DNA from 2 places in the Pseudomonas sp. 9.2(2024) genome. Region 2 is predicted to be linked to the other one. Evidence: predicted binding sites of a transcription regulator. Region 2 holds the regulator's gene; the other holds the start of a gene.

Region 1 (14,751 bases), 940 kb from region 2:
CCAACTCAGCTTGCTGACGCTTACGGCGCTCACTGGCCAAAAGTGATTCCACTTCTTTAGCCACACAGGCTGCTTTTTCAGCCTCTAGACGAGCAAGGTAATCAGATTCCACTTGAGCCTTGATCTGTGCAATTTCTTGTTCAACTTGCGACTCTGGCTTACGCAAAGACAGATTCACCCAGTCAACCAATGGCCCGGCTACCATTTTAGGTAGATGCTCGATCTCCGCTGACGGTGTGTAACCTTCGCTGATCAACTCAGCATACTTGTCCAAGGCTTGTTGTAGCCCTTGAATCTCGAAAGACTCCATCATTCCAAGTTGCTCACGCCCTTGGATATTGCATTGGGTACGGTTTTTGTAGAAATCGACTTCTATGTCTTGTAAACGTTTTAGATGCGCTGCATCTGGCTGGAACAATTGACTCATGGTTTTGTTTCCCTCTGCTTTTGTAGTAGGTTGTGTTGCATGTTGGCGCTGCTTGGCGCGGTAATGGGCTTTCGTGCAGCGCTCGCTACATGTCTGCTTAGTTGATCGCTGGGTGTTCATTGGTGCGCTACAGACCACGCACGGTCTTACTGCGGTTACTGCCATATGGCCTCCGGAAAGTTGACTTGGTATGTTTGAATTGTCCGCGTAACCCTGCACCAACCAAAAGAAAGCCGGAACGACGTCCGGCTACCGATTGAACTAGTCATTCGAAGTTACGTGAGTTTGAAACGAATTCGAGCGTCTATCGGTGAAAGCAGGCACCGGGAAACTATCGTAGACGGCGATAGCGACGGGGTCACAAGTCCCGCCTCCAAGTTTGGCCACACCCTTGGAAGTGCTGGATACAGACAGGCCACAAAACACCGAGCACAGCGGCAACTACGTCTCGGTGCAAATATTTAATAAATTATAGGTCTATGCCTAGAGGCTATCGCCGTAGACGCGACGCGGCAGCTCGCAACCGCCTCTCTGAAATTGGCCCACCGGTCAGAGACGGTGAAGGAATCTGCAATTACAGACGGCCAAAAGCACCACTCGGCTTAGTCGCCGGTTAGTGAAAGTTTGAATGGTTTTAGAACTAGACGGTACAACACCAATAAAACTTCCTTATTGGTACACCATTATACCACGAGAATCTTAAAATTGCAATCACATACTCAACAAAAAAGCAAATCATTTCTAAAAATTCCGACAAGTGGAGAAATGGTTTAGAAGTGTTTGATTCGGAGAGAATGGTGAAATGACACGAAATGGATGAGAGAGTACTTGGGGCCGAAATGACGATTCTCACCAAGCACATTCTGATAGGCGGGAGTAATACAATTTAGTAGTACAAACGAAAAACCCCGCGAACTCTAAGTAACTGAATTCACGGGGTTTTCTAAATTTGGCGGTGAAGGAGAGATTCGAACTCTCGATACAGTTTCCTGTATACACACTTTCCAGGCGTGCTCCTTAAGCCACTCGGACACTTCACCGTATCTCTTCAAACATGTTCTGTCTGTCGAGGCGCGCTAATGTAGTCGAAAGCTTTTCTGATGGCAAACTTTTTTTCAGAATTTTCATGCGGTTAAGAGAAAAAGTCGCTTCCACCTTCTAGGGGCCATGGCAATCCGGCCAATCTCGGGTGGGCGCAGCCCTTCTATATAGGTGCGCAGGCGTCAGGCGCGGGGCGTGTTGCAGCGCATCGGCCGGTAAACGGTGACTGGCGGGTCAGTCACAGTGCTTTACCTGACCGGCGACGGTGGGTAACGTCTGCCCATCTTTCTTATAAGGAATTGCGCCATGAGCGACCTGATTGCCTACCACCTCGAAGACGGTATCGCGACCCTGACCCTGAGCAACGGCAAGGTCAACGCCATTTCCCCGGACGTGATCGCGGCCTTCAACGCGGCGCTGGATCAGGCGGTGGCGGATCGTGCCATTGTGATCATCACCGGTCAGCCGGGCATTCTCTCTGGCGGCTACGACCTGAAAGTGATGACTGCCGGCCCTAAAGAAGCCGTGTCGCTGGTGACCGCCGGCTCGACCCTGGCCCGCCGCCTGTTGTCGCACCCGTTCCCGGTGATTGTTGCTTGCCCGGGGCATGCCGTAGCCAAAGGCGCATTCATTCTGTTGTCCGCCGATTACCGGATCGGTGTCGACGGCCCGTTCAGCATTGGTCTGAACGAAGTGCAGATCGGCATGACCATGCACCACGCCGGCATCGAGCTGGCCCGTGATCGCCTGCGTCGCTCGGCCTTCCACCGCTCGGTCATCAATGGCGAGATGTTCGATCCGCAAAGCGCAGTGGATGCCGGCTTCCTCGACAAAGTGGTCGCGGCCGAAGAACTGCAAGGCGCCGCCCTCGCCGCCGCGCGTCAGTTGAAAAAGATCAACATGACCGCACACAAGAACACCAAGTTGAAAGTGCGCAAGGCGCTGCTGGAAACCCTGGACAACGCGATCATCCAGGATCAGGAGCATCTGGGGTGACACCCGGCTCATACCGATTCAGAAAAGCCCCACCGTCGTGTCGGGCTTTTTCTTACGCGGCTTGTTGAAAACTCCGCGGCAGCTCTAGGACGCCTCTGACCAACAAGTCGGAAACATGCGCTTAAACATCGCCCATCTCCGGACTCTATAGCGGCAATTGCCGAAAACAGTGCACATCCGTACACTGCGCCACCTTTTGTCCCGATGGGCCTGAAAATGCTGTTTGTGTTTCGTATGTTATTGATGGGCCTGCACTTTATTCTGGCGGGGATACTCGGAGTGATCCTCGGGCTGTGCCGGCCATTCAATCCGGACAACAGTCGCCTGTGCGCCCGCCTCTATGCACTGCCGGCCATGTGCATTTTGCGTCTGCGAGTGAAGGCCGAAGTCGGCCCGTTGATGAACAAACCCGACAGCTGCGTGATCATCGCCAATCATCAGTCCAACTATGACCTGTTCGTGTTCGGCAACGTGGTGCCGCGTCGGACGGTGTGCATCGGCAAAAAGAGCCTGAAGTGGGTGCCGCTGTTCGGGCAGCTGTTCTGGCTGGCGGGCAATGTGTTGATCGATCGTGGGAACGCGCACAAGGCGCGCCAGTCGATGCTGACCACCACCGACACCTTGCAGCACAAAGACACCTCAATCTGGGTGTTCCCGGAAGGCACGCGCAACCTGGGTGAGGAACTGCTGCCATTCAAGAAAGGCGCGTTCCAGATGGCCATCGCCGCCGGGGTGCCGATCGTTCCGGTGTGTGTCAGCAGCTACATCAAGCACATGCGTCTGAACCGCTGGCACAGCGGGAAAGTTCTCATACGCTCGCTGCCGGCAATTCCTACCGTCGGCCTGACCATGGATGACATGCCCATGCTGATCAACCAGTGCCGCGAACAGATGCGCGAATGCATCGATGCGATGGACCGGCAGCTGCAAGCTGCGTGAAAAAGAAGCCCGCCCTGTGCGGGTTTTCTTTTGCCCGGTGAACTGTGCAGATTTCACTGACTCTCAAGCAGCGACACGGCTAAGCTGAAGCCATGTCTCCCCTGCCATCTGCCAAGAAGAAGTGAATCACCACCATGGGTCGAGTTGTTGCTGCTGCGGTTTACAGCGCTGGTAAGAAAGTCACCAATATTTCCCTCGACGAAGGCGCGGCCTGGGCCGCCAAGACCGGCCACTTCGTCTGGATCGGCCTCGAAGAGCCGAGCGCCCAGGAACTGTCCAACCTGCAACGTCAGTTCAACCTGCACGAACTGGCCATCGAAGACGCCCTGGAAAAGCACAGCCGGCCGAAGCTGGAAACCTTTGGCGACGCGCTGTTCATCGTCACCTACTCGCCGGTGCGCGAACACGGGATTCTGCAGTTCATCGAAACCCACATCTTCGCCGGCAAGGGCTACATCATCACTGCCCGCAATGGCCACTCGGCGTCCTACGCCCACGTCCGTCAACGCTGTGAGGCGCGGCCACTGTTGCTGGAGCACGGGGAAGATTTCGTACTGTATGCGCTGCTGGATTTCGTGATCGAAAACTATCAGCCGGTGGGCGAAGCGATCCACGCCGAGATCGATGAGCTGGAACGCAACGTGTTGTGCAGCGCATTGAATGAATACGACATCCAGAAACTGCACGGCCTGCGTCGCGACGTCCTGCGCCTGCGCCGTTACGCCGCGCCGATGGTGGAAATCGGCGAGGAGCTGCAGAAGCTGAGCTTTCCCTTCATCGACAAGAACATGCGCCCTTACTTTCGCGACGTGCAGATCCACGTGAATCGGCAGATGGAAGATCTGACCACCCTGGCCGATATCGCCAGCCAGACCATCGAAATCGGCGTGTTGCTAGAGGCGTCACGCCAGAGCGTGGTGCAACGCAAATTCGCGGCATGGGCGGCGATTCTGGCGTTCCCGACAGCGGTGGCGGGGATCTACGGGATGAACTTCCAGAACATGCCGGAGCTGAGCTGGCACTACGGCTATTTCGGCGTGCTGGGCTTTATCACGGTCGGCTGCGTGAGCCTGTGGGCGAGCTTCAAGAAATCCGGCTGGCTATAAGAAAAAACGCCCCCGTGTAAAACAAGGGGGCGTCTGGATTCAAGCAGCGGTCGGCTTGTGCGCCACGAAACGCATCATCCATTCCGCCACGGTGGTGCCGTGGTGCTGATGTTCCAGGCTGGCCACGCCCTTGCTGTACACCTGCTCGCCCAGCGCTTCCTGACGCAGATCCAGCAGCGCTCGCGAATAGTCGTGAATGAATTCCGGATGACCCTGGAAGCACAGCACCTGATCGTTGATGTGGTACGCGGCAAACGGGCAGAAATCGCTCGATGCAATCACCGTCGCGTTTTCCGGCAACGCCGTCACCTGATCCTGGTGGCTGATCAACAGCGTCAGCTCTTCACGCACCGGGCTCATCCACGGAGCCTTGGCCGCCAGTTTGTAGTTGTGGATGCCGACACCCCAGCCTTGCGTGGCGCGCTCGCTCTTGCCACCCAGCAGCAGCGCCAGCAGTTGATGGCCGAAGCACACGCCGAGCAGTTTGTCGCCGCGCTCATAGCGGGTCAGCAGGTATTGCTTGAGGGTCTGGATCCACGGATCGGTACCGAACGAGTCGGCCTTGCTGCCGGTAACCAGATACGCATCGAAGGTCAGGTCATCACTCGGATAATCGCCCTGCATCACGTTGTACACCGTAAACTCGGCGGCGATCGGCTGTTGCGAGAACAGGCGCTGGAACATCTGCCCGTAACCCTGATATTCATCGACCAGTTCCGGACGCAGGATGTCGGTTTCCAGAATGCAGATGCGTAGCGACATAAAAAATACCTGACACGTGATGGGAATAATGCACACCCCAGAGCCTGCCTTGAAACCACCCGGCAAGGCAAGCCCCGAAATGCGTCCCCTCCCCGTTAGAACAACTCGCCCTTGGCAGCTTTTTCCAGCAGCAGCGCGGGCGGTGCGAAACGCTCTCCGTACTGCTCCGCCAGATACTGCGCCCGGGCGACAAAGTCCTTCACGCCATATTGGTTGATGAACTGCAGCGCACCGCCCGTCCATGCCGCGAAACCGATGCCGAAGATCGAGCCGACGTTGGCGTCCGCCGTCGACGTCAGCACGCCTTCCTCCACACAGCGCACGGTTTCGATGGCCTGCACGAACAGCAGTCGATCACGCACATCCTTCGGCGATATCTGCCCGTCGGCTTTCTCGAAACGGGTTCTCAGCTCGGGCCACAGATGTTTCTGCCCACCCGCCGGGTACTCATAAAAACCGCCTCCCGCTGCCTTGCCCGGCCGCTTGTATTCGTTGAGCAGCAAGTCAATCACGGCGAACGCCGGGTGCTCAATCAGCGGTTTCCCTTCTGCTTGAAGGTCTTTGGCCGTTTGCTGACGGATATGGCTCATCAGGCTGAGGGAAACTTCGTCAGAGATCGCCAGCGGTCCTACAGGCATGCCGGCCTTGCGCGCTTCGGTCTCGATCATCGGCGCGCTGACGCCCTCACCCAGCATCGCAATGCCTTCATTGGTGAAAGTGCCGAATACTCGCGACGTGAAGAATCCGCGACTGTCGTTGACCACAATCGGGGTTTTCTTGATTTGCAGTACGAAATCGAACCCGCGTGCGAGGGTTTCGTCGCTGGTTTGCGCGCCCTTGATGATTTCCACCAGCGGCATCTTTTCCACCGGGCTGAAGAAGTGCAGGCCGATGAACTTGCTTTGATCCGGTACTGCGGTCGCCAAGCCAGTGATGGGCAAGGTCGATGTGTTGGAAGCAATCACAGCGTCGGCGCCAACCATCTGTTGCGCTGCTGCCGAGACCTTGGCCTTGAGTTGACGATCCTCGAACACCGCCTCGATGATCAGATCGCAACCCGCCAGATCGGCATCGCTTTCGGTCGGCTGGATACGCGCCAGCACCGCTTCACGCTGCTGCGCAGACATTTGCCCACGAGCGACTTTTTTATCCAGCAGCGCCGCCGAATGCGCCTTGCCCTTTTCGGCAGCAGCAAGGTTGATGTCCTTGAGCACCACATCGATTCCGGCCACAGCGCTGACGTACGCGATTCCCGCCCCCATCATTCCGGCGCCAAGCACGCCCACACGCTTCGTCACATAAGGCGCAAAACCCTGCGGCCGCGAACCGCCGGCATTGATTTCATTGAGCTGAAACCAGAAGGTGCCGATCAGGTTTTTCGAGATCTGGCCGGTGGTCAGTTCGGTGAAGTAGCGGGTTTCGATCAGGTGCGCCGTGTCGAAATCCACCTGCGCGCCTTCCACCGCCGCGCACAGAATCTTCTCCGGCGCCGGCAACGTGCCCTGGGTTTTGGTGCGCAGGATCGACGGCGCAATCGCCAGCATCTGAGCAACTTTCGGGTTCGACGGAGTGCCGCCGGGAATCTGATAACCCTTCACATCCCAACGCTGCACGGCCGCAGGATTGGCCAGAATCCAGGCCCGGGCCTTGGCCAGCAGCTCATCGCGATCCGCCGCCAGCTCATCGATCAATCCGGCCTGCAACGCCTGCTGCGGACGGACTTTCTTGCCTTCAAGCAAATACGGCAAAGCCTTTTCGATGCCCAGCATCCGCACCATCCGCACCACGCCACCGCCGCCCGGCAACAGGCCGAGGGTCACTTCCGGCAAACCGAGTTGCACCGATGCATCGTCCAACGCAACGCGGTGGTGGCAGGCCAGGCAGATTTCCCAGCCGCCGCCGAGCGCCGCGCCGTTGATCGCCGCGACCACCGGTTTGCCGAGGGTTTCCAGAGTGCGCAACTGGCCCTTGAGGGTCAGCACCATGTCGTAGAACGCCTTGGCTTCGGGCTTACCGACCTTGATCAATTCATTCAGGTCGCCGCCGGCGAAGAAGGTTTTCTTGGCCGAAGTGATGATCACCCCGGCGATGTCATCTTTTTCCGCCTGCAGTCGGGCGACGCTGTCGGCCATGGCCTCGCGGTACACCGCGTTCATGGTGTTGGCGCTCTGGCCCGGCATGTCGATGGTCAGGAGAACGATACCGTCCTGGCCTTTTTCGTAACGAATGGCTTGGGTCATGACAGGATTCCTTGGGGTCAGAGGCGTTCGATGATGGTGGCGATGCCCATGCCGCCGCCGACGCACAGCGTCGCGAGGCCGTAGCGCAGGCGCCGGGCTTCCAGTTCATCGAGCAAGGTGCCGAGGATCGCGCAACCGGTGGCGCCCAGCGGATGGCCCATGGCGATCGAGCCGCCATTGACGTTGACCTTGTCCGGGTCGACAGCCATGTCCTTGATGAATTTGAGCACCACCGAGGCGAACGCCTCGTTGACTTCAAACAGGTCGATGTCCTCCACCCGCAGCCCGGCCTTGGCCAATGCCTTGCGAGTGGCCGGCGCCGGGCCGGTGAGCATGATCGTCGGATCGGTGCTGGTGACCGCCGTGGCGACGATCCGCGCCCGGGGTTGCAGGCCCAACGCACGCCCCTTGGCTTCGGAGCCGATCAACATCAGCGCCGCGCCATCGACGATCCCCGAGCTGTTGCCCGGCGTGTGCACATGGTTGATCCGCTCGACATGGCTGTAGACCCGCAATGCCGTGGCGTCGAAGCGCATCTGGCCGATCATTTCGAAACTCGGCTTGAGCTTGCCCAGGCCTTCAAGGGTCGACTCGGCGCGAATGAATTCATCGTGATCGAGCAGGATGATGCCGTTCTGGTCCTGCACCGGCACCAGCGACTTGCTGAACGAACCGTCGGCCCGGGCGCGGGCAGCTTTCTGCTGCGAGTGCAGCGCGTAGGCATCGACGTCCTGCCGGCTGAAGCCTGCAAGTGTGGCGATCAGGTCGGCGCCGACGCCTTGTGGTGTGAAGTGGCTGTGCAGGTTGGTTTGCGGGTCCAGCGCCCAGGCGCCACCGTCGCTGCCCATCGGCACTCGGGACATGGATTCGACGCCACCAACTACCACCAGGTCTTCGAATCCAGAGCGCACTTTCATCGCCCCCAGGTTCACCGCTTCCAGCCCCGAAGCGCAGAAGCGGTTGATCTGCACGCCCGCGACGCTGACGTCCCAATCAGCCACCTGCACGGCGGTCTTGGCGATGTCCGAGCCCTGATCGCCAATCGGCGTGACGCAACCGAGCACCACGTCATCGATCTGGCTGGTGTCCAGCGCCGTACGTGCCTGCAAAGCGGTCAGCAGCCCGGCCACCAGGTTCACCGGTTTGACGCTGTGCAGCGATCCGTCGGCCTTGCCCTTGCCACGGGGCGTGCGTAACGCGTCGAAAATCAAAGCTTGGGTCATGACGTCCTCGAACCTGTGCGGTGAGTGAAATTCGTACTGTCACTGTTGTCTTCGCAGGCCATCGATTCAATGACCACAGCGCTCAATGACGTTGACGCGCACGCTCAGACGGACGGTCATCCGTGGCTTGATTAACCGGTTCAGGTGCGCGAGCTGTCTAGCAAACGGGCGGCAAAGAAGCTGGCAATGGGCCTCATGCCTTTTTAATCGCGACAGGTAGCAAATACATACGAAATGGATCTAAGCGAAGCGTGACGCGGGCCCTAAGGTGAAGATGTACGTCGTTGTCGTCGGGTTTTGCCGAGACAGGCGTTCGCTACAGGAAGTGCAGCGCTTGCCGTCATGGATATGCAGGCAGGCATCAGGAAATAACAAAAAAGGCGGTCAAGCCATGTTCAAACAACCGAAAGTACGGCAAGCAGGGCTCATTCTTTTCGCCACGACGCTGTTGTTGATTCTGCCGAACCTGACCAAGGTCATCGGCTGATTCAAGCGGCAGGTATTGTTTATCGCCACTGAAAATGTGACTGGCCCGCTACCCGGGCCAGCGTGGCTGTGCCAACCTTTGCGCACTTCCACGACACGGACGGCGATCACTTGAAAACGCTCATTCTGTTCGGGGCCATGCTGCTGAGCATGCCCCTGTCTGCCGCGCAGCTGAACCTGGAGCTGGGCGCGAACAGCCGCACCTGGCAGACCGAGGAATTGCTCAAGCATCCTCAGGTACAAACCCTCACGGTCAAGAATGATGTGTCCTACAAGAAGGACATGACTTATCGCGCCGTGCCGATCGCCGCGCTGCTGACCGGCATCAAACCGGACGATCACCTGCAAGCCGTAGCGCTGGACGGTTTTGCCGCCGAACTGTCCGCCGCGCCGCTACTGAACAACAAAGGCTCACGCGCCTGGCTCGCCATCGAAGATCCGGCGCAGCCCTGGCCGCCGCTGTCGGAAGGCAAGCACAGCGCCGGGCCGTTCTATCTGGTGTGGACCGATCCGCAGGCCGGCAATATCAGCCCGGAACAATGGCCGTTCGAAGTGGCGAGCATCAAGCGCATGGCGCCGGTGGCCGAGCGCTTCCCTGCCCTGCTGCCGGATCCTGCGTTGAAGGCCGATGACCCGGTGAATCAGGGTTTTGCGCTGTTCCAGAAGAACTGCCTGGCCTGCCATCGCCTGAATGGCGCGGGCGATGCGCAGTTCGGGCCGGACCTGAATATTCCGTACAACCCGACCGAGTACTTCGGCGCGGACTTCCTCAAGCGCTACATTCGCGACCCACAGAGTCTGCGTCAGTGGCCGCAAGCGAAGATGCCAGGGTTTTCTGCCGAGGTGTTGCCGGATGCGGATCTGCAGAAGCTGATCGGGTATTTGCAGCACATGGCCGGGCGCAAGGTTGCGCCGGCCAAGTAAGCCAACTACGTCGTTTACTGTTGTTGCACCGAGATGATTGGCGCTGGTGTCGGCGACACCAGCACTTTCGCGTGCATCTGCTCTGACCCGCCGCCCCGGCGCATGCCGCGCACCGGACAGGCATCCAGATAATCCAGACCCACCGCCAGTTTCAGGTGCCGCTCCGGCCGCGCCAGTTCATTGGTCACGTCAAAGCTGTACCAGGCGTCATCGATCCAGGCTTCGGCCCAGGCGTGACTGGCCAGATGCTCGCAATCCTCGCTGTACAGATAGCCCGACACATAACGTGACGGCACTCCGAGGCTGCGCGCGCAGGCGAGAAACGCGTGGGCGTGATCCTGGCAAACACCCGCCCGGCCGGCAAACGCCTCGGCGGCGCTGGTGTCGACTTCGGTGGCGCCCGGTTTGTAGGTCATGTGCTGGTTAAGCCCATGCATCAGGTCGATCAGTGCATTGCGGTCGCGTCGTTGCTTGCAGGACTTCTCGGCAAACGCCCGCAGCGCCTCGTCAGCCTCGGTGAGCCGGGTGAAACGCAGGAACGGCAGCGCCGACTGACTCTCGTGCTCCGCTTCGCGCAACTCGTCGATATCGACCTGCCCCCGGGCGCCGATGATGATCGCTTCGTGGGGTTCGTCCATGGTCAGCACGTGCAGGATGTTGCCGAACGGATCGAGCTGTGCGCGCACCGGGCGCGGCAGGTCGAGCTGCCAGCTCAGCACGTGCTGACGCTCGCTGTCGTGGGGCGTCAGGCGCAGGTACTGGATGCTCGCGCGCACCTGATCTTCGTAGTGATAGGTGGTCTCGTGGCTGATGGAAAGTCTCATGCGGCCTCCAGGTAGGAACTGTGAATGGCGTTGCCCAACTGGCGCACCAGCGGGATGAATTCGGTGAGCCAGGCGTGCAGCCCTTCCTCAAGGATTTCTTGAATACCGGTGTAGCGCAGACGCGCGTCCATTTCCGCCGCCAGCCGTTGCGCGGGACGACCGTTGGCCCCCGGCAGTTGCGCGAGAATCTGGTCGATCTCTTCCGTGCAGGCCCGCAGCGAACGCGGCACGTCGGCGCGCAACAACAGCAGCTCGGCCACATGCCGGGCGCCGGGCGCATCGCGATAGATCTCGGTGTACGCCTCGAACGACGACAGCGCCCGCAACAGCGCACTCCACTGGTAATAGGCGTGGGCCGTGCCGTCGCTGACCGCTTCGGCCTGATCGCCGGCCATTTCGTAGCGGGCATCGAGCAGGCGCAACGTGTTGTCCGCCCGCTCGATGAACGTGCCCAGGCGAATGAAACGAAACGCGTCGTTGCGCATGATGGTGCCGTAGGACGCGCCCCGAAACAGGTGCGAACGTTCCTTGATCCACTCGCAGAAACGGCTCATGCCGTAGCGGCTGAGGCCCTGATTGGCGATCCCACGGATCTCCAGCCAGGTGGCGTTGATGTTCTCCCACATGTCGGCAGTGATTCGCCCGCGCACCGCATGGGCGCTGGCTCGCGCCGCGCCGAGGCAGCTGTAGATGCTCGCCGGATTCGCCGCGTCGAGGGCGAAGAAGTGCAGCAAGCGCTCGGCATGCAGCTCTCCGTGACGTTCCAGGTAATCGTCCAGCGTGCCGGTGATCAGCAGAGGCATCGCCAGTTCGTGCAGGCCGTCGCCACGGCCGTCCTGCGGCATCAGCGACAGCGAATAGCTGACATCGAGCATCCGTGCGAGGTTTTCCGCCCGCTCCAGGTAACGCGACATCCAGTACAGATCCGAGGCAGTTCTACTTAACATGGCAGGCTTCCTTCAATCCTCGACCACCCAGGTGTCCTTGGTTCCGCCGCCCTGGGATGAGTTCACCACCAGAGAGCCTTCACGCAGGGCGACACGGGTCAAACCGCCGGGCACGACCCGGGTTTCGCGGCCGGACAATACGAACGGACGCAGGTCGATATGGCGCGGCGCAATGCCGTTTTCGACAAAGGTCGGACAGGTCGACAGCGACAGCGTCGGTTGCGCGATGTACGCGTGAGGCTTGGCCTTGATCCGCTCGCGGAACGCATCGATTTCCGCGGTCGTCGCCGCCGGCCCCACAAGCATTCCGTAACCGCCGGAGCCCTGGGTTTCCTTGACCACCAGTTCCGGAAGATTGGCCAGTACATGGGAAAGTTCAGACGGATTGCGGCATTGCCAGGTCGGCACATTCTTCAGGATCGGTTCTTCGTCGAGGTAGAAACGGATCATCTCGGTGACAAACGGGTACACCGATTTGTCGTCCGCCACGCCGGTGCCGATGGCATTGGCCAGCACCACGTTGCCCGAGCGATAGGACGACAGCAGCCCCGGCACGCCGAGCATCGAATCCGGGCGGAACGCCAGCGGATCGAGGAACGCGTCGTCGAGCCGGCGGTAGATCACGTCCACGGCTTTCGGGCCGTCGGTGGTGCGCATGAAGACTTTGTCGTCGCGCACGAACAAGTCCGCACCCTCCACCAGCTCCACGCCCATTTCCCGGGCCAGGAACGCATGCTCGAAAAACGCGCTGTTGAAGCGTCCCGGTGTCAGCACCACCACACTCGGGTCGTCGATCGGGCTTGAGCTTTTCAGGGTGTCGAGCAGCAGATTCGGGTAATGGTCGATCGGGGCGATGCGCTGGGCCGCGAACAGTTCCGGGAACAGGCGCATCATCATCTTGCGGTCTTCGAGCATGTAGCTCACGCCGCTCGGCGTGCGCAGGTTGTCCTCGAGCACGTAGTACGTGCCGTCGCCGTCGCGCACCAGATCGACGCCGGAGATGTGCGAATAGATATCGCGGTGCAGATCCAGTCCCTGCATCGCCAACTGATATTGCTCGTTGGCCAGCACCTGTTCGGCGGGAATGATCCCGGCCTTGATGATGCGCTGCTCGTGGTAAAGGTCGGCGAGGAACATGTTCAACGCCTTGACCCGCTGAATACAGCCGCGCTCGACGATCCGCCACTCGCTGGCGGGAATGCTGCGCGGAATGGTGTCGAAGGGAATCAGGCGTTCTGTCCCTTGCTCGTCCCCGTAGAGCGTGAAAGTGATCCCGGCACGATGGAACAGCAGATCGGCCTCGCGCCGCCGCTGGGCCAGCAGTTCGTCAGGCGTTTCGGCCAGCCAGCGGGCAAACTCCCGGTAATGCGGGCGGATCTGGCCGCCGGCATCGTACATTTCATCAAAATAGGTGCGGATCATGCCGTACTCCTTGTCACTCCGGACATACAGGCCTTCGCAAGGCCCGTGCCATCGGCATAAACGCTTTGATTTCAATCGGTTGGATCTTCACGTCACATGCACCGCACCATTCCTGTGCGGCAAATGCCCCAACCTGATCGCCCCCGCTTCATTGCGACGCAGTCCCGTCGCCTATCACCAGCATAGTCAGAGTTGATTTCACTGCTCGGTGCCGGCTGCGGATAATCCGCGCATCCGCTGCAAAAACGTCGCTGACGAAGTACGCAGCCCCACTGATCCGGCTTGCCTCGGCAGCCATCCCGGCCGTAACCCTGAGCGGTTTCCTCTCCTTCCGGTCTTCCCTTTCAGCCACCTTTTCAGGTGGCTTTTTTTTGCGCCGGTTTCTTGTTTCAGGGTTTTGCCATGGGGTGTTCAGGGGGGCAGAAACGACAACGGCCGACCCGAAGGTCAGCCGTAGCTCGACGTGTTGCGAGAGTGATCAGTTCAAACGGTGCCGGTTGCGGATCTCCTGTTTCACGCCCCAGCCTTCGATGATGCCGCCCAAGGGCTCGACCACCGCCGAAAAGCCCTGCTCGAAATCGCCAATGTCGTCGTAGGTTGCGTACATCACCTTGCTCAATTCCAGAGACCAGCCGCCGTCGTCGCGCGCACTGACCTGGGCATTGATGGATTCACCGCGAAATTTGCCTGCCGCCCTGCGCGCCCGCTCCTCGTCCGGGAAAATGGCGTAGAACTCGATGGGATGGAATCGGGAAAAATCGAAACCGCCTTCTTTCATGCGGCGCAGCACACTGCTGCTGATGTCTTCTTGATAGGCTGTGCTCATGAATCGTCCCCCTCGCATAGATGGATAGACTTTCCGTATTCCCTGCACTGGCCCAACGGGCCCGGGTGCTTACGGCAACCGCGTTGCCGGCGGGAAACAAGCATGTAGCTGACAAGACCAGACCTTAGCGATCCGTTCGCTGATCTCGCTTGCAGAGTAGCCCCAAGATAGAGCCGCTGCCAAGGCCTGGTACATGAAGAAAATGAAGATTCAGATTGGGGTGATGCTGCGGATTTCGATGCTGTTCTGGGTTTTCAGGCTTTTCACGCCGGCATCGGCGGTGCGCCCTTCCAGATCGTTCAGGTCAAGCTCGGCGGCGACCGGCAACAACCGCTCCTTGATGAGGCGAGCTGCCCGTTCATGGCTGGGGCATTCCTCGCACTCGAAGACTTCGTCGATCGTTTCACCATGATCGTCCACGAAAGTGACTTTCCACTTTGACATCGGAGCCTCCTCGATCAAACCCGCAAATGGGCTTACACCTATCTCGACTTTTGTCAGGATTGATCGTTCAAAAGGTTTACACCGATGCAACATGAAAAAAGCCGAGGCCGGCGTGTTTTCGCACACCGGCCTCGGCTTTTTCTG
Region 2 (14,751 bases):
AGGGCATCGTTGAGCAGACGGATCAGGCGAACCAGAACGCCCATGGCGATCGGATCCTGGCCGACGAACGGTTCGTCGTACATGAGAATCTGCGGATCGAGGGCAATGGCACGGGCCAGTGCGACACGGCGTTTCATGCCGCCGGACAGCTCGTCGGGCATCAGTTCGATCGCCCCGCGCAGTCCCACCGCCTGCAATTTGAGCAGCACGATGTCGCGGATCATCTCGTCCGGCAGGTCGGTATGAACACGAAGCGGGAAGGCGACGTTCTCGAACACATCGAGATCGGTGAACAGCGCACCGCTCTGAAACAGCACGCCCATGTGCTTGCGCGCATCGAACAGATCGCTGCGCGACAGCTTCGGCAGGTTCTGGCCGTTGACCCAGACCTCGCCTTTGGATGGCCGCAACTGCGCGCCCATCAGGCGCAGCAGCGTGGTCTTGCCACACCCGGAAGGCCCCATGATGCCGGTGACCTTGCCGCGCGGGATGCGGATATCGACGTTATTGAAAATGCTCCGCGCACCGCGCTTGAAGGAGACTCCCTTCAGCTCGACCGCGTAGGCGTTATCGGCACTCATCTAAACTCCTTGCGATGCAGCCTCTCACTCGGACGCCTGGCTTCCTGGAAGAAAGCCCCTACATCCCGGGCAGGCCGAACTGGCGGCGAACTATATCACTGCAAAGGGCAAGCGCCCAAGGCCTGCACCGGCCCGCATTCGGCGAGTTGAAGGGCTTCAGGCCTTATTTACAGAGTTTTGGTAACGAGGAATGACAAAGCACGACGAACTTGCGTGAGGCTTTTCAACATAACCGCTATAATCGCCGCCTTTTCATCGGGCTATACGATTTCTGACATGAGCCAAACCAGCGACCTGATTCAATCGGCACAACGCACCATCCGCCTCGAAGTGGAAGCCGTACAAGGCTTGTTGCCCCATATCGACGCCGATTTCGTACGCGCTTGCGAGATGATTCTGGCCAGCAAGGGCCGTGTTGTCGTGGTCGGTATGGGCAAGTCCGGGCACATCGGCAACAAGATTGCCGCGACCCTGGCCAGCACCGGCACCCCGGCGTTTTTCGTGCACCCGGCCGAGGCCAGCCACGGCGACATGGGCATGATCACTCGCGATGACGTGATTCTGGCCCTGTCGAACTCCGGCTCCACTAACGAAATCGTCACCCTGCTGCCACTGATCAAGCGCCTGGGCATCCAGCTGATCAGCGTCACCGGCAACCCGCAATCGCCGCTTGCCAAGGCTGCCGAGGTCAATCTCAACGTTCACGTCGAACACGAAGCCTGCCCGCTGAACCTCGCACCGACCTCCTCGACCACCGCTGCGCTGGTCATGGGCGACGCCCTGGCCGTGGCGCTGCTGGAAGCGCGCGGCTTCACTGCCGAAGATTTCGCCTTTTCCCACCCGGGCGGCGCACTGGGCCGACGCCTGCTGCTGAAAGTGGAAAATGTCATGCACGCCGGTCAGGAACTGCCGCAGGTACAGCGCGGCACCCTGCTCAAGGACGCGCTGATGGAAATGACCCGCAAGGGTCTGGGCATGACCGTCATTCTTGAAACGGACGGCAAACTGGCCGGGATCTTCACTGACGGCGACCTGCGCCGCACCCTGGATCGCAGCATTGATATCCATAGCGCCACCATCGACCAGGTAATGACCGTGCACGGCAAGACCGCCCGCGCCGAGATGCTCGCGGCCGAAGCCCTGAAAATCATGGAAGACCACCGAATCAACGCGCTGGTTGTCGTAGATGAAGAGGATCGCCCGATCGGCGCCTTCAACCTCTCCGATCTGCTGCGCGCAGGAGTGATGTAAATGAGCACCGATCTGCTGCAACGCGGCAAAGCCATCAAACTGGCGGTTTTCGACGTCGACGGTGTCCTCACCGACGGTCGCCTGTACTTCCTTGAAGACGGCAGCGAGTTCAAGACTTTCAATACACTCGATGGCCAGGGCATCAAGATGCTGATGAATGCTGGTGTACAGACCGCCATCATCAGTGGTCGCAAGACCCCGGTGGTCGAACGCCGGGCAAAAAACCTGGGGATCCCGCACCTGTTTCAGGGCCGCGAAGACAAACTGGTCGTGCTCGACGGTCTTCTGGAGCAACTGGGCCTAAGCTATGAGCAAGTGGCTTACCTCGGTGACGACCTGCCGGACCTGCCGGTGATCCGCCGTGTAGGGCTGGGCATGGCCGTGGCCAACGCCGCCCCCTTTGTGCGCGAGCACGCCCATGGCGTCACCCAGGCCCGTGGCGGCGAAGGTGCCGCCCGCGAATTCTGCGAACTGATCCTGCGCGCCCAAGGCAGCCTCGACGCCGCCAACAACGCGTACCTGTGAGTCCAACCATGTTTAGCAAAAAGTTTCGCAACATCCTGCTGTTCGGTTGCATCGCAGCGATATTCGGTGCGGTCGGCTACTGGAACATCAGCCCGGAACGCTTCCTCGACAAACCGCCGGTTTCGGCAGAGGAAAGCCCGATCGACTGGTATGCGACCAATACCCACACGATCCAGTACCTCGAAGACGGCAAAGTGCAGTACGAAATGACGTCCGACAAGGCTGAGCACGTCAAGGCGACCGACATTACACTGGTCACCAAGCCTGATCTGAACATGTTCCGTGGCACCGATTTCCCATGGCACGTGACCAGTGAACGCGGTGAAGTGAACTCCGGTGGCACCGAGGTCGAGCTGATCGACTCGGTACGCGTCAAGCGCACCGACGAAAAGAACCGCGACACCCTGATCACCTCCACTCGCATGACGGTGTTCCCGCAGCAGCAATATGCGCAGACCCAGCAACCCGTTAGAATCGACGGCGCTGGCGGTGTATCGACTGGCGTAGGAATGAAAGCGTATTTGAAGGAAAGCAGGATACACCTGCTATCGAACGTAAGAGGACAGTATGAGGCTCGTTAAAACCCTCCCTATTTTGCTCAGTCTGGGCGCAGCACTGGGAAGCGTGAGCGCCTGGGCTCTGCCGAACGATCAAGAGCAGCCAATCCGTATTCAGGCCGACGATGCCCAGCTGGACGACAAGAACGGCGTTGCTACCTATAAAGGTGACGTGATCATCACTCAGGGTTCGATGATCGTCAAAGGCAACACCGTGACCATCACCCGCACCCAGACCGGCGATATCGACGTCGTGACCTCGGTGGGCAACCTTGCCTACTTCGAGCAGTTGCAGACGGCGGGCGACACCAAGCCTGTACAGGGCTGGGGCGTGACCATTCAGTACCACGCCGCGCAAAACCGCGTTGTGCTGATCGACAAGGCGAAAGTCGTCGACAAGGACAACAACACCACTCAGGGCGAGAAAATCGTCTATGACACGGTGAAAAAGCTGGCCAGCGCTGGTCGTGCCACCGGCAACAAGGTCACCGAAGCGCGTCCGCGCATTGACATGGTGATCCAGCCGAAGAAGAAAACCGACGAGAAAACCCAGTAATGGCAACTCTGAAAGCTCAGCACCTGGCCAAGGCCTATAAAAGCCGCCAGGTCGTGCGCGACGTCAGCCTGTCGATCGACAGCGGTCAGATCGTCGGCCTGCTCGGCCCTAACGGCGCCGGCAAGACCACCTGCTTCTACATGATCGTCGGTCTGGTCCAGGCCGATCAGGGTCGCGTACTGATCGACGATCTGGACGTCAGCCACCAGCCGATGCACGGTCGCGCCAAGGCCGGTATCGGCTATCTGCCGCAAGAAGCGTCGATCTTCCGCAAACTGTCGGTAGCCGACAACATCATGGCCATCCTTGAGACCCGTCAGGAGCTCGACAAGGCCGGTCGTCGCAAGGAGTTGGAAAGCCTGCTGCAGGAATTCCACATCAGCCACATCCGCGACAACCTCGGCATGAGCCTGTCCGGTGGTGAGCGCCGCCGGGTGGAAATCGCCCGTGCACTGGCCACGGCACCGAAATTCATCCTGCTCGACGAACCGTTCGCCGGTGTCGACCCGATCTCTGTCGGCGACATCAAGCAGATCATCCACCACCTCAAGGCCAAGGGCATCGGTGTACTGATCACCGACCACAACGTCCGTGAGACGCTGGATATCTGCGAAACCGCCTACATCGTCAACGATGGCCAGTTGATCGCCGAAGGCGACTCCGCGACCATCCTCGCCAACGATCTGGTGAAGGAAGTCTACCTGGGCCACGAGTTCCGCCTGTAAGCTCGACGGTATTCGACCAGCCGTCCGGGTGCTGTAACGTTGAAGCGCTTTTTTATACGCTTTTATTGTTACAGCGCTCTAGGCAAACACGACAGTTTCAGGCATATAATTTGCTTAAGTTTGGCGCTCCGGCGCCCTGTAGTGGATGGCGCATAGCGCCGGCGAATAAGGTGTTAAGCCCCTGCCATGAAACCATCGCTAGTCTTGAGAATGGGCCAGCAGCTGACGATGACACCGCAGCTGCAACAGGCCATCCGCCTGCTCCAATTGTCTACCCTGGATCTGCAACAGGAAATCCAGGAGGCTCTGGAATCCAATCCGATGCTCGAACGCCAGGAAGACGGCGACGACTTCGACAACTCCGATCCCATGGCCGACAACGCCGAACAGAAGCCCAACACCGAGATCCAGGAACCTTCTTATCAGGAGACCGCGCCGACAGTCGACAACCTCGAAGACGGCGAATGGAACGAGCGAATCCCCAACGAACTGCCCGTTGACACCGCCTGGGAAGACGTCTACCAGACCAGCGCCAGCAGCCTGCCGAGCAGCGACGATGACGAGTGGGACTTCACCACCCGCACCTCCGCCGGCGAGAGCCTGCAAAGCCACCTGCTGTGGCAGTTGAACCTCGCACCGATGTCCGACACCGATCGCCTGATCGCCGTCACCCTGATCGATTGCATCAATAATCAGGGCTACCTGGACGAAACCCTCGAAGAAATTCTCGAAGCCTTCGATCCCGAGCTCGACATCGAGCTGGACGAGATCGAAGCCGTCCTGCACCGCATCCAGCAATTCGAGCCGGCAGGCATCGGCGCACGCAACCTGGGCGAATGCCTGCTGCTGCAATTGCGCCAGCTGTCGGCCAAGACCCCTTGGCTGGCCGAGGCCAAACGTCTGGTCACCGATTACATTGACCTGCTCGGCAGCCGCGACTACAGCCAGCTGATGCGGCGCATGAAGCTCAAGGAAGATGAACTGCGCCAGGTCATCGAACTGGTGCAGAGCCTCAATCCGCGCCCAGGCTCGCAGATCGAATCCACCGAAGCCGAGTACGTGGTGCCTGACGTCATCGTGCGCAAGGACAACGAGCGCTGGCTGGTCGAGCTGAACCAGGAATCGGTACCGCGCCTGCGGGTCAACGCCCAATACGCCGGTTTCGTGCGCCGTGCCGACACCAGCGCCGACAATACCTTCATGCGCAATCAGTTGCAGGAAGCTCGCTGGTTCATCAAGAGCCTGCAGAGCCGCAACGAAACCCTGATGAAAGTAGCCACCCAGATCGTCGAGCATCAGCGCGGCTTTCTGGAGTACGGCGACGAAGCCATGAAGCCGCTGGTCCTGCACGACATTGCAGAGGCGGTTGGCATGCACGAGTCGACGATTTCCCGGGTGACCACGCAGAAATTCATGCATACCCCACGGGGCATATATGAACTGAAATACTTTTTCTCCAGCCATGTGAGCACCTCAGAAGGCGGTGAATGCTCGTCCACGGCGATCCGCGCGATCATCAAGAAACTGGTTGCCGCGGAAAATCAGAAAAAGCCGTTGAGTGACAGCAAGATCGCTGGTTTACTGGAGGCACAAGGCATTCAGGTGGCTCGCCGCACCGTCGCCAAGTACCGCGAATCCCTCGGGATCGCGCCTTCGAGCGAACGCAAGCGGTTGATGTAAGCCACGTTACAGCGTTCCAGTGGCAGGCTCTTCGGCCTGCCGCTTTATGCACTGGCAACGAAGGAGAAGCTGTATGCAAGTCAACATCAGTGGACACCAACTGGAAGTTACCCAGCCTCTGCGCGAGTACATCGAGCTCAAGCTCAAGAAGCTCGAAGGGCATTTCGACAAGATCACCAACGTACAGGTCACGATGTGCGTCGAAAAGCTGAAGCAGAAAATCGAAGCCACGCTGCATATTCCCGGCAACGAGGTCGTCGCAAACGCGGAACATACCGATATGTACGCTGCGATCGACGCGTTGACCGACAAGCTTGATAAACAACTCAAAAAGCATAAGGAAAAGACCCAGAGCCTGCTTCAGGGCGCTACCGGTCGATAACCCCCACCCCCATGATCCGACTTGAAAGTATCCTGACCCCCGGCCGTTCCCTGGTGAACGTGCCGGGCGGCAGTAAAAAGAAAGCCCTCGAACAAATTGCCAACCTGATCGCCCGGGAAGTCCCGGATCTGGAGATGCAAGATGTCTTCGAGGCATTGATTGCCCGTGAAAAACTGGGTTCCACCGGTTTTGGCAACGGCATCGCCATTCCTCACTGCCGCCTCAAGGGCTGCGAAGCGCCGATCAGTGCGCTGATGTACCTTGATGCCCCTATCGATTTCGACGCTATCGACGGCGCGCCTGTGGACCTGCTGTTCGTCCTGCTGGTGCCGGAAGCCGCCACCGATGCGCACCTGGAGCTGTTACGCCAGATTGCCAGCATGCTCGACCGCAAGGACGTGCGCGACAGACTGCGCAGCGCGCCAAGCAACGAAGCCTTGTACCAGGTTGTACTGGAAGAACAGAACAGGCCGTAACCATGCGCTTGATCATTGTCAGTGGCCGTTCCGGCTCGGGTAAAAGTACCGCCCTGGATGTCCTTGAGGACAACGGCTACTACTGCATTGACAACCTGCCAGCCGGCTTGTTGCCAGACCTCGCCGAGCGCGCGCTGGTTCATACCGAAATGCTCCAGCCACAGGTGGCGGTCTCGATCGACGCCCGCAACCTGCCGAGCCATCTGTCACGCTTTCCAGAGTTGCTCGAGGAAGTGCGCAGCCGGCACATCCAGTGTGATGTCCTGTACCTGGACGCCGATGACGAAACGTTGCTCAAACGTTTTTCGGAAACCCGTCGTCGCCACCCGCTCAGCAATGCCAATCGCTCGCTGGCCGAAGCCATCAACGACGAAACCGCGCTGCTGGGCCCGATCGCCGATCTGGCCGACCTGAAGGTCAATACCACCAATCTGAACCTCTACCAGCTGCGCGATACCATCAAGCTGCGACTGTTGAACCAACCGGAGCCGGGGACTGCATTTCTGGTGGAGTCGTTCGGTTTCAAACGCGGCATGCCGGTGGATGCGGATCTGGTGTTCGATGTACGCTGCCTGCCCAATCCGTACTGGAAACCGGAATTACGCGCACAATCCGGGCTCGATGAGCCTGTGGCGGAATACCTGGCGGCGCAGCCGGAGGTCGAAGAGATGTTCCAGGACATCTATGCGTACCTGTTCAAATGGCTGCCGCGCTTCGCTGCAAGCAATCGCGCTTATGTGACCATTGCCATTGGCTGCACCGGCGGACACCACCGTTCCGTCTACCTGACCGAACGCCTGGGTCAGGCCCTGCAGAAAACCCTGAAGAACGTCCAGGTTCGCCACCGCGACCTCAGCTAAAGGATTCACACCGCGATGCCTGCTCTGGAAATCGAAATCATCAACAAGCTGGGCCTGCATGCCCGGGCGTCGGCAAAGTTCGTTGGCGTGGCGGGTCAATATCCCGACTGCACGATCAGAGTGGGTCGCACCCCGGAAACCACGGTTGATGGCAAAAGCATCATGGCGATGATGATGCTCGCCGCCGGCAAGGGCACCAAAATCCACCTGAGTACTGAGGGTCATCAGGAACAGGAAGCCATGGATGCGCTGGTCGCGCTGATCAACAACTACTTCGACGAAGGCGGTTGAAAGCCTTTAGTGTCGAGGGAGGGAGCAAGCCTCCCTCTCATCCCAACGCCGTATCCATCACCATCATCAGGCAGAACCCGATCAACAATCCCAGGCTCGCCAGCTTGTCGTGACCATTGCGCCGCGACTCCGGGATCACTTCGTGAGTCACCACCAACAGCATTGCCCCGGCCGCCAGCGCCAGTCCCAGGGGTAATAACAGTTCCGCCAGGCTGACCAGCCACGCACACAGCAGTGCAAACACCGGCTCGACCAGGCCCGATGCCGCCCCGATCAGAAACGCCTTGACCCGCGACATCCCGGCTCCGGCCAACACCAGCGCAATGACCAGTCCTTCCGGCACATCCTGCAAGGCGATGCCCATCGCCAGGCTGTCAGCGTCCGGCATGCCGCCGCCAGCGGAAACACCGACGGCCATGCCTTCCGGGATGTTATGGGCAATGATGGCAAACACGAACAACCAGATACGTGGCGGAATCACCGGATGCTCGACAGTGCCGATGAGCATTTCCGGCGAAGCCCCGGACACCTTGCGATCCACCAGATACAGGCCGAACGCCCCGAGCATGATGCCGAAACAGATCAAACCACTGGCGCCCCACGGGCCAAGCCCCAGACTTTCGGCGGCAGCGATTCCCGGCACGATCAGCGAAAACGCGGTTGCCGCCAGCATCACACCGGCGCCAAAACCCAGCAGCGTATCGCCCAGGACCTGGGGCATGTTGCGGATCACCAGCACCGGAACCGCGCCGAGTGCAGTGCCGAGAGCGCAGATCGCGCCGCCCTGCAATGCCCGCGACAATCTCGGCTCCAGATTCAGCCATTCCAGCCCATGCGCCACCAGCAAGGTCATGCCCGCCAATAGCAGCAGCGATCCAATTGCGTAACGAAACATACGCCCACTTCCGATCGCCAGTGTTTCAGTGCCCATAGTCACCCTTGGATTGTTTTTATAGGAGACTTAAACCAGCGCGGCCTGATAGCGCACAGCAACTTCCGGCCAGTTGATCACGTTGTAGAAAGCGCTGATGTATTCCGGCCGACGGTTCTGATAACGCAGATAGTAGGCGTGCTCCCACACGTCGAGGCCGAGTATCGGCGTGTTGCCGTTCATCAGCGGGCTGTCCTGGTTACCGCTGCTTTCCACCACCAGTTTCTTTTCCGGGGTGACGCTGAGCCAGGCCCAACCACTGCCGAAGCGGGTCAGTGCGGCTTTGGTGAAGGCCTCTTTGAAGCTGTCGAGGCCACCCAGTTGCTCATCGATCGCCTTGGCCAGCGCACCGTCAGGTTTGCCACCGCCGTTGGGCACCATCACTTCCCAGAACAGCGAATGGTTGGCATGACCGCCGCCCTGGTTGATCACCGCCGCACGAAGCTTTTCCGGCAGTTGCTGGACGCTGGCGACCAGCTTCTCCACCGGCCAGTCCGCGAATTCGGTGCCCTCGACCGCAGCGTTCAGATTGTTGATATAAGTCTGATGATGCTTGGTGTAGTGGATCTCCATGGTTTGCGCATCGATGTGCGGCTCCAGTGCGTCGTAGGCGTAAGGCAAGGCTGGCAGGGTAAAAGCCATTTCAGTGGACTCCATGGTGATGTTGGGCAGGCACGCGGCGCGCATTGCCGGTATCCGGGTGCAGCAAGCGTTGGGTGCGCGGGTATTCGCCGTGTTCGCTGATGAAATTGAGCAGCTCGACGTAGGTCTTGCTGCTCTGGCGAAGGGCCGCTTCACGCAGCGCCGGGCGCAGGCGCTCGTCCTGCATGGTCTGCAACAGTCGTTGATGGATCGCGCACAGGTACTCGGCGCTCTCCTCCGGCTGGTTCAGGCGCAGATGCAGGTCGGCCAGGTTGTGATGAGAAATGACGCAGGCCGCCACCGCTTCGTCGGCATCGGCCCAGCGCTCGAACAACACCTGTGCCAAAGCCAGGGCTTGCAGGTAAGCCTCGCGGGCATCGATCAGCTCGCCCAGCATGAAGCAGCGATTGGCCCGTTCGATCGTGCGTTTCCAGTGCTCCATGGTGAACCTCCAAAGCGGTTGCGGTGCTTACACGCCGCCGGCGGTGAGTTTCTCGGGATTGAGCAACTCTTCCAGCTGGCTGCGCGACAGGTCGGTGTGCTCCAGCGCGACATCAATCACCGGACGACCTTGTTTGTAGGCCTGCTTGGCGATCTCGGCAGCCTTCTGGTAACCGATGATCGGGTTGAGTGCGGTCACCAGAATCGGGTTGCGCGACAGCGCTTCCTTGAGGCGCGACTCATTGACCTTGAAGCTGGCAATCGCCTTGTCACCCAGCAGACGGCTGGAGTTGGCCAGCAACTCGATGCTGCTCAGCAGGTTCTGGGCGATGATCGGCAGCATCACGTTCAATTCGAAATTGCCCGACTGACCGGCGATGGTGATCACCGAATCGTTGCCGATCACTTGCGCGGCCACCATGGCGGTGGCCTCCGGAATCACCGGATTGACCTTGCCCGGCATGATCGAGGAACCCGGCTGCAGCCCTTCCAGTTCGATTTCACCGAGACCGGCGAGCGGGCCGGAGTTCATCCAGCGCAGGTCGTTGGCGATTTTCATCAGCGACACGGCGGTGGCCTTGAGCTGGCCCGACACGGCCACGGCAGTGTCTTGCGAGCCGATCAGAGCGAACAGATCCTTGCCCGGCGTGAACTGGACGTTGGTCAACTGGCTCAATTGGCGGCTGAAACGCGCAGCAAATTCCGGATGCGCGTTGATCCCGGTACCGACCGCCGTGCCGCCCTGGGCCAGGGATTGCAGGCTTGGCAGCAAATCCTGCAGGTGACCGATATTGGCCTTGAGTTGCTGCGCCCAACCGTTGAGCACCTGACTCATGCGCACCGGCATGGCGTCCATCAAGTGGGTGCGGCCGGTCTTGACGTGGTGATGCACCTGCTCGGCCTTGCGCTCGATCACTTGCACCAGATGCAACAGCGCCGGCAGCAGTTGTTCGTGCAAAGCCAGCGCGGCGCTGACGTGGATGGTGGTTGGAATGATGTCGTTGCTGCTCTGCCCGCAGTTAACGTGATCGTTGGCGTTCACCGGCTCTTCGAGCAGGCGGCTGGCCAGGGTGGCGATCACTTCGTTGGCGTTCATGTTGGAACTGGTGCCGGAGCCGGTCTGGAAGATATCCACCGGGAAATGCTGCATGAAGTCGCCTTCCAGCAGACCTTGGGCGGCATCGCTGATGGCTTTGCCTTGCGCGGCGCTGAGCTGGTTAAGTTCGACGTTGGCGCGTGCGGCAGCCGCTTTCGCCAGAATCAGGGCGCGGATGAACTGGGTCGGCATCGGCTTGCCGCTGATCGGGAAGTTATCCACTGCGCGCTGGGTCTGCGCGCCGTAGAGAGCGTCCACCGGCACCTGCAGTTCGCCCATGCTGTCGCGCTCAATACGTGTCTTGGTCATCTGAAAATCCTTGCACCAGTTCAATAAGAGGAATCGAGGGTTGCAACTCGCAGGTGGCGAGCTGCCAGGTGTAGCTTTGCCAGCGTTTGAGCCGGCATTTGCACAGTGACAGGCGCTCCATTTCACGCAGCGGGCGCCAGGCTTGATCGAGGCAGAGGCTGCGCCAGTGCCACGGCAACGCGATGTCGGTGGCCGTGTCGAGCAGCAGACGAAAAGAGGTTTCGGCGACCGTCCAGGGCGAGGTCGCCGTGCAGCAGGCCAGATACCGGCCTTCGGCCAGGTAGAGTTCGATCAGGCGCGGTTCGTCGGGATCCATCGCGCAACGGATCTGGCGACTCATCCAGCGCCAGCTTTCGAGGTACGGCTGCTCGTGCAAGGCAGAACTCATGATTCTGGGCTCATCCGATAATGAGATTTATTATTAGATGATAATGAGAACCAAAACAAGAGTGGCTTTTTTGCTGCCCTGATCAACCCGAAAAGTTTGCGGAAACAAAAAAGGCGCGCCACCCAATCGGATGACACGCCTTTTTTTGTACCTGCCTAGGGCTTAGCTGCCCGCGACAGTCATCTTCTCGATCAACACCGAACCAGTGCGAATGTTGCTGCGCAGTTCCAGATCGTTACCCACCGCGACGATCTGCTTGAACATGTCACGCATGTTGCCGGCGATGGTCACTTCCTGCACCGCGAACTGGATTTCACCGTTCTCGACCCAGAAACCCGCCGCACCGCGCGAGTAATCACCAGTCACCATGTTCAGGCCATGGCCCATCAGTTCGGTGACCAGCAGTCCACGCCCCATGCGCCGCAGCAAGGCAGCCTGGTCTTCATCGCCATGGGTGACGAACAGGTTGTGCACGCCGCCCGCGTTGGCGGTGCTCGGCATGCCCAGTTTGCGACCGGAATAGGTGCCAAGGATGTACGAGACCAACTCGCCTTTCTCGACGAACGGTTTGGCATAGGTCGCCAGGCCGTCACCATCGTAGGAAGCACTGCCCATGGCGCGCATCAGGTGCGGACGCTCGTCGATGGTCAACCATTCCGGGAACAGCTTCTGCCCCAGGGTGCCTTCGAGGAAAGACGATTTGCGGTACAGACTGCCGCCGGAAATCGCCGACAGGAAGCTGCCGAACAACCCACCCGCCAGTTCCGCCGAAAACAAAACCGGCACTTCGCAGGTCGGCACCGGACGCGCACCCAGACGGCTCGCTGCGCGCTGTGCCGCGCGCTGGCCAATGCTCACCGGATCCGCCAGCAAGCTGCCCTGACGGTTCACGTCATACCAGTAATCGCGCTGCATCTGGCCATCGGCTTCTGCAATCATCACGCAGCTCAGGCTGTGTCGGGTCGACGCATAACCGCCGATAAAACCGTGGCTGTTGCCGTACACGCGGCAGCCCTGATGAGTACTCAACGTGGTGCCATCGGCATTCTTGATGCGTGCATCGGCGTCGAACGCGGCAGCTTCACAGAGCAACGCCTTTTCGATGGCCTGCTCCGGGGTGATGTCCCATTGGTGGAACAGGTCGAAATCCTGAATATCCCGGGCCATCAGCGCGGCATCGGCCAACCCCGAGGCTTCGTCTTCGGAGGTGTGCTTGGCAATCGCCAGCGCCGCAGCGACGGTTTCGCGAATCGCATCCGGCCCGGTGGCGGACGTACTGGCCGAACCCTTGCGCTGGCCGACGTACAGCGTGATGCCAAAACCTTGATCGCGGTTGAACTCGACCGTTTCGACTTCACGTTGACGCACCGACGTCGACAGGCCCTGCTCCAGCGACACCGCTACTTCGCAGGCACTGGCACCCTGACGCTTGGCTTCGGCGATGATCTGCTCGACCTGTTCCTGCAGTGCCGGCAATGCCTGTGGGCCGACGCTTTCAACTGCACTCATGCTCATCTCCACTCAAATTCTGCTTTCGGCTGGGGCCTTCGAGCGACCGGGCCGGACAAGCGGCCCCCGACTGGTTATCATGGCGGCGTTTCTTTGCGGACTGCCACCATGGTTGATTCTTACGACGACTCCCTCGATACGGGAGAAAAAAGCAAATCCCAGGTCAAACGCGAGCTACATGCTCTGGTTGACCTTGGCGAGCGCCTTACAACGCTCAAGCCCGACTTGCAGGCAAAACTGCCATTGACCGACGCTTTGCGCCGGGCCCTGGCCGATGCGCCCAAGCACACCGCGAACATCGCGCGTAAACGGCATTTGCAGTTCATCGGCAAACTGATGCGCGATCAGGACACTGACGCGATTCTCACCTTGCTCGATCAACTCGATGCCTCTACCCGTCAGTACAACGAGCGTTTCCACAACCTCGAACGCTGGCGTGACCGCCTGATCGCCGGTGACGATGCCGTGCTGGAGAAATTCGTCGTCGATTACCCGGACGCCGACCGCCAGCAACTGCGTTCCCTGATCCGTCAGGCCCAGCACGAGGTTGCGCAAAACAAACCTCCTGCCTCGAGCCGCAAGATCTTCAAGTACATCCGTGAGCTGGACGAGACTCAACGCGGCCTGCGTTGATATTCGCCACCGGGTGGCCGCACCGCGCGCCACCCGAAGCTCCATCCCCTCTTATGCGCCCGTGCCACCCACGGTGATCGCATCGATTTTCAGGGTCGGCTGGCCCACACCCACCGGCACCGACTGCCCGTCCTTGCCGCAAGTCCCCACACCGCTGTCCAGCGCCAGATCATTACCGACCATCGACACCCGGCTCATCGCTTCCGGGCCGTTGCCGATCAACGTTGCGCCTTTGACTGGCGCGGTAATCTTGCCGTCTTCGATCAGGTAAGCCTCGCTGGTGGAGAACACGAACTTGCCGCTGGTGATGTCGACCTGACCGCCGCCGAGGTTGGCGCAGTAGATGCCCTTCTTCACCGAAGCGATGATTTCCGCCGGATCGCTCTGGCCGCCAAGCATGTAGGTGTTGGTCATCCGTGGCATCGGCAGGTGCGCATAGGATTCACGGCGACCGTTGCCGGTGCGGGCCACGCCCATCAGCCGCGCATTGAGCTTGTCCTGCATATAACCCTTGAGTACGCCGTTTTCGATCAGCGTGGTGCACTCGGTCGGCGTGCCTTCGTCGTCGACGCTCAGGGAACCGCGGCGACCGGCCAACGTGCCGTCATCGACGATGGTGCAAAGTTTTGATGCAACCATCTCGCCCATGCGCCCGCTGTAAGCCGAACTGCCCTTGCGGTTGAAATCGCCCTCCAGACCGTGACCGACCGCTTCGTGCAGCAGCACGCCGGACCAGCCCGAACCCAGAACCACCGGCAAGGTGCCGGCCGGTGCCGGAATCGCTTCCAGATTCACCAACGCCTGACGCAACGCTTCACGGGCATAACCCATGGCGCGGTCTTCGGCGAGGAAATAACGGTAGTCGGTACGCCCGCCGCCGCCATGACCGCCACGCTCGCGACGGCCGTTCTGCTCGAC

The links. The regulator sigma-54, encoded in region 2, starts transcription at its own class of promoters, with help from an activator protein. The targets are predictions, from matches to a motif close to ANTGGCATNNANNTTGCTNT.
Region 1: a site for sigma-54 is predicted at 13,371-13,390, ahead of ABFB52_RS09925 (circularly permuted type 2 ATP-grasp protein). Genes of this name have one in related genera too.

The regions. Positions count from the first base shown of each region.
Region 1 is NZ_CP155585.1:2,189,902-2,204,652, reverse strand. It holds gene ABFB52_RS09980 (hypothetical protein) at 1-427, opposite strand, end outside; tRNA gene ABFB52_RS09975 (tRNA-Ser) at 1,378-1,467, opposite strand; gene ABFB52_RS09970 (crotonase/enoyl-CoA hydratase family protein) at 1,775-2,464, shown strand; gene ABFB52_RS09965 (1-acylglycerol-3-phosphate O-acyltransferase) at 2,681-3,403, shown strand; gene ABFB52_RS09960 (magnesium and cobalt transport protein CorA) at 3,538-4,509, shown strand; gene ABFB52_RS09955 (amidotransferase) at 4,549-5,271, opposite strand; gene ABFB52_RS09950 (3-hydroxyacyl-CoA dehydrogenase NAD-binding domain-containing protein) at 5,367-7,511, opposite strand; gene ABFB52_RS09945 (acetyl-CoA C-acetyltransferase) at 7,529-8,734, opposite strand; gene ABFB52_RS09940 (cytochrome c) at 9,359-10,144, shown strand; gene ABFB52_RS09935 (transglutaminase family protein) at 10,159-10,968, opposite strand; gene ABFB52_RS09930 (alpha-E domain-containing protein) at 10,965-11,915, opposite strand; gene ABFB52_RS09925 (circularly permuted type 2 ATP-grasp protein) at 11,928-13,337, opposite strand; gene ABFB52_RS09920 (ribonuclease E inhibitor RraB) at 13,816-14,163, opposite strand; gene ABFB52_RS09915 (hypothetical protein) at 14,374-14,607, opposite strand.
Region 2 is NZ_CP155585.1:1,250,290-1,265,040, reverse strand. It holds gene ABFB52_RS05550 (ATP-binding cassette domain-containing protein) at 1-581, opposite strand, end outside; gene ABFB52_RS05545 (KpsF/GutQ family sugar-phosphate isomerase) at 858-1,832, shown strand; gene ABFB52_RS05540 (HAD family hydrolase) at 1,833-2,357, shown strand; gene lptC (LPS export ABC transporter periplasmic protein LptC) at 2,366-2,938, shown strand; gene lptA (lipopolysaccharide transport periplasmic protein LptA) at 2,925-3,470, shown strand; gene lptB (LPS export ABC transporter ATP-binding protein) at 3,470-4,195, shown strand; gene ABFB52_RS05520 (RNA polymerase factor sigma-54) at 4,382-5,875, shown strand; gene raiA (ribosome-associated translation inhibitor RaiA) at 5,949-6,257, shown strand; gene ptsN (PTS IIA-like nitrogen regulatory protein PtsN) at 6,269-6,733, shown strand; gene rapZ (RNase adapter RapZ) at 6,736-7,593, shown strand; gene ABFB52_RS05500 (HPr family phosphocarrier protein) at 7,609-7,884, shown strand; gene ABFB52_RS05495 (ZIP family metal transporter) at 7,922-8,815, opposite strand; gene ABFB52_RS05490 (superoxide dismutase) at 8,846-9,457, opposite strand; gene ABFB52_RS05485 (hypothetical protein) at 9,459-9,899, opposite strand; gene ABFB52_RS05480 (class II fumarate hydratase) at 9,927-11,303, opposite strand; gene ABFB52_RS05475 (FagA protein) at 11,284-11,691, opposite strand; gene pmbA (metalloprotease PmbA) at 11,854-13,206, opposite strand; gene yjgA (ribosome biogenesis factor YjgA) at 13,309-13,833, shown strand; gene tldD (metalloprotease TldD) at 13,885-14,751, opposite strand, start outside.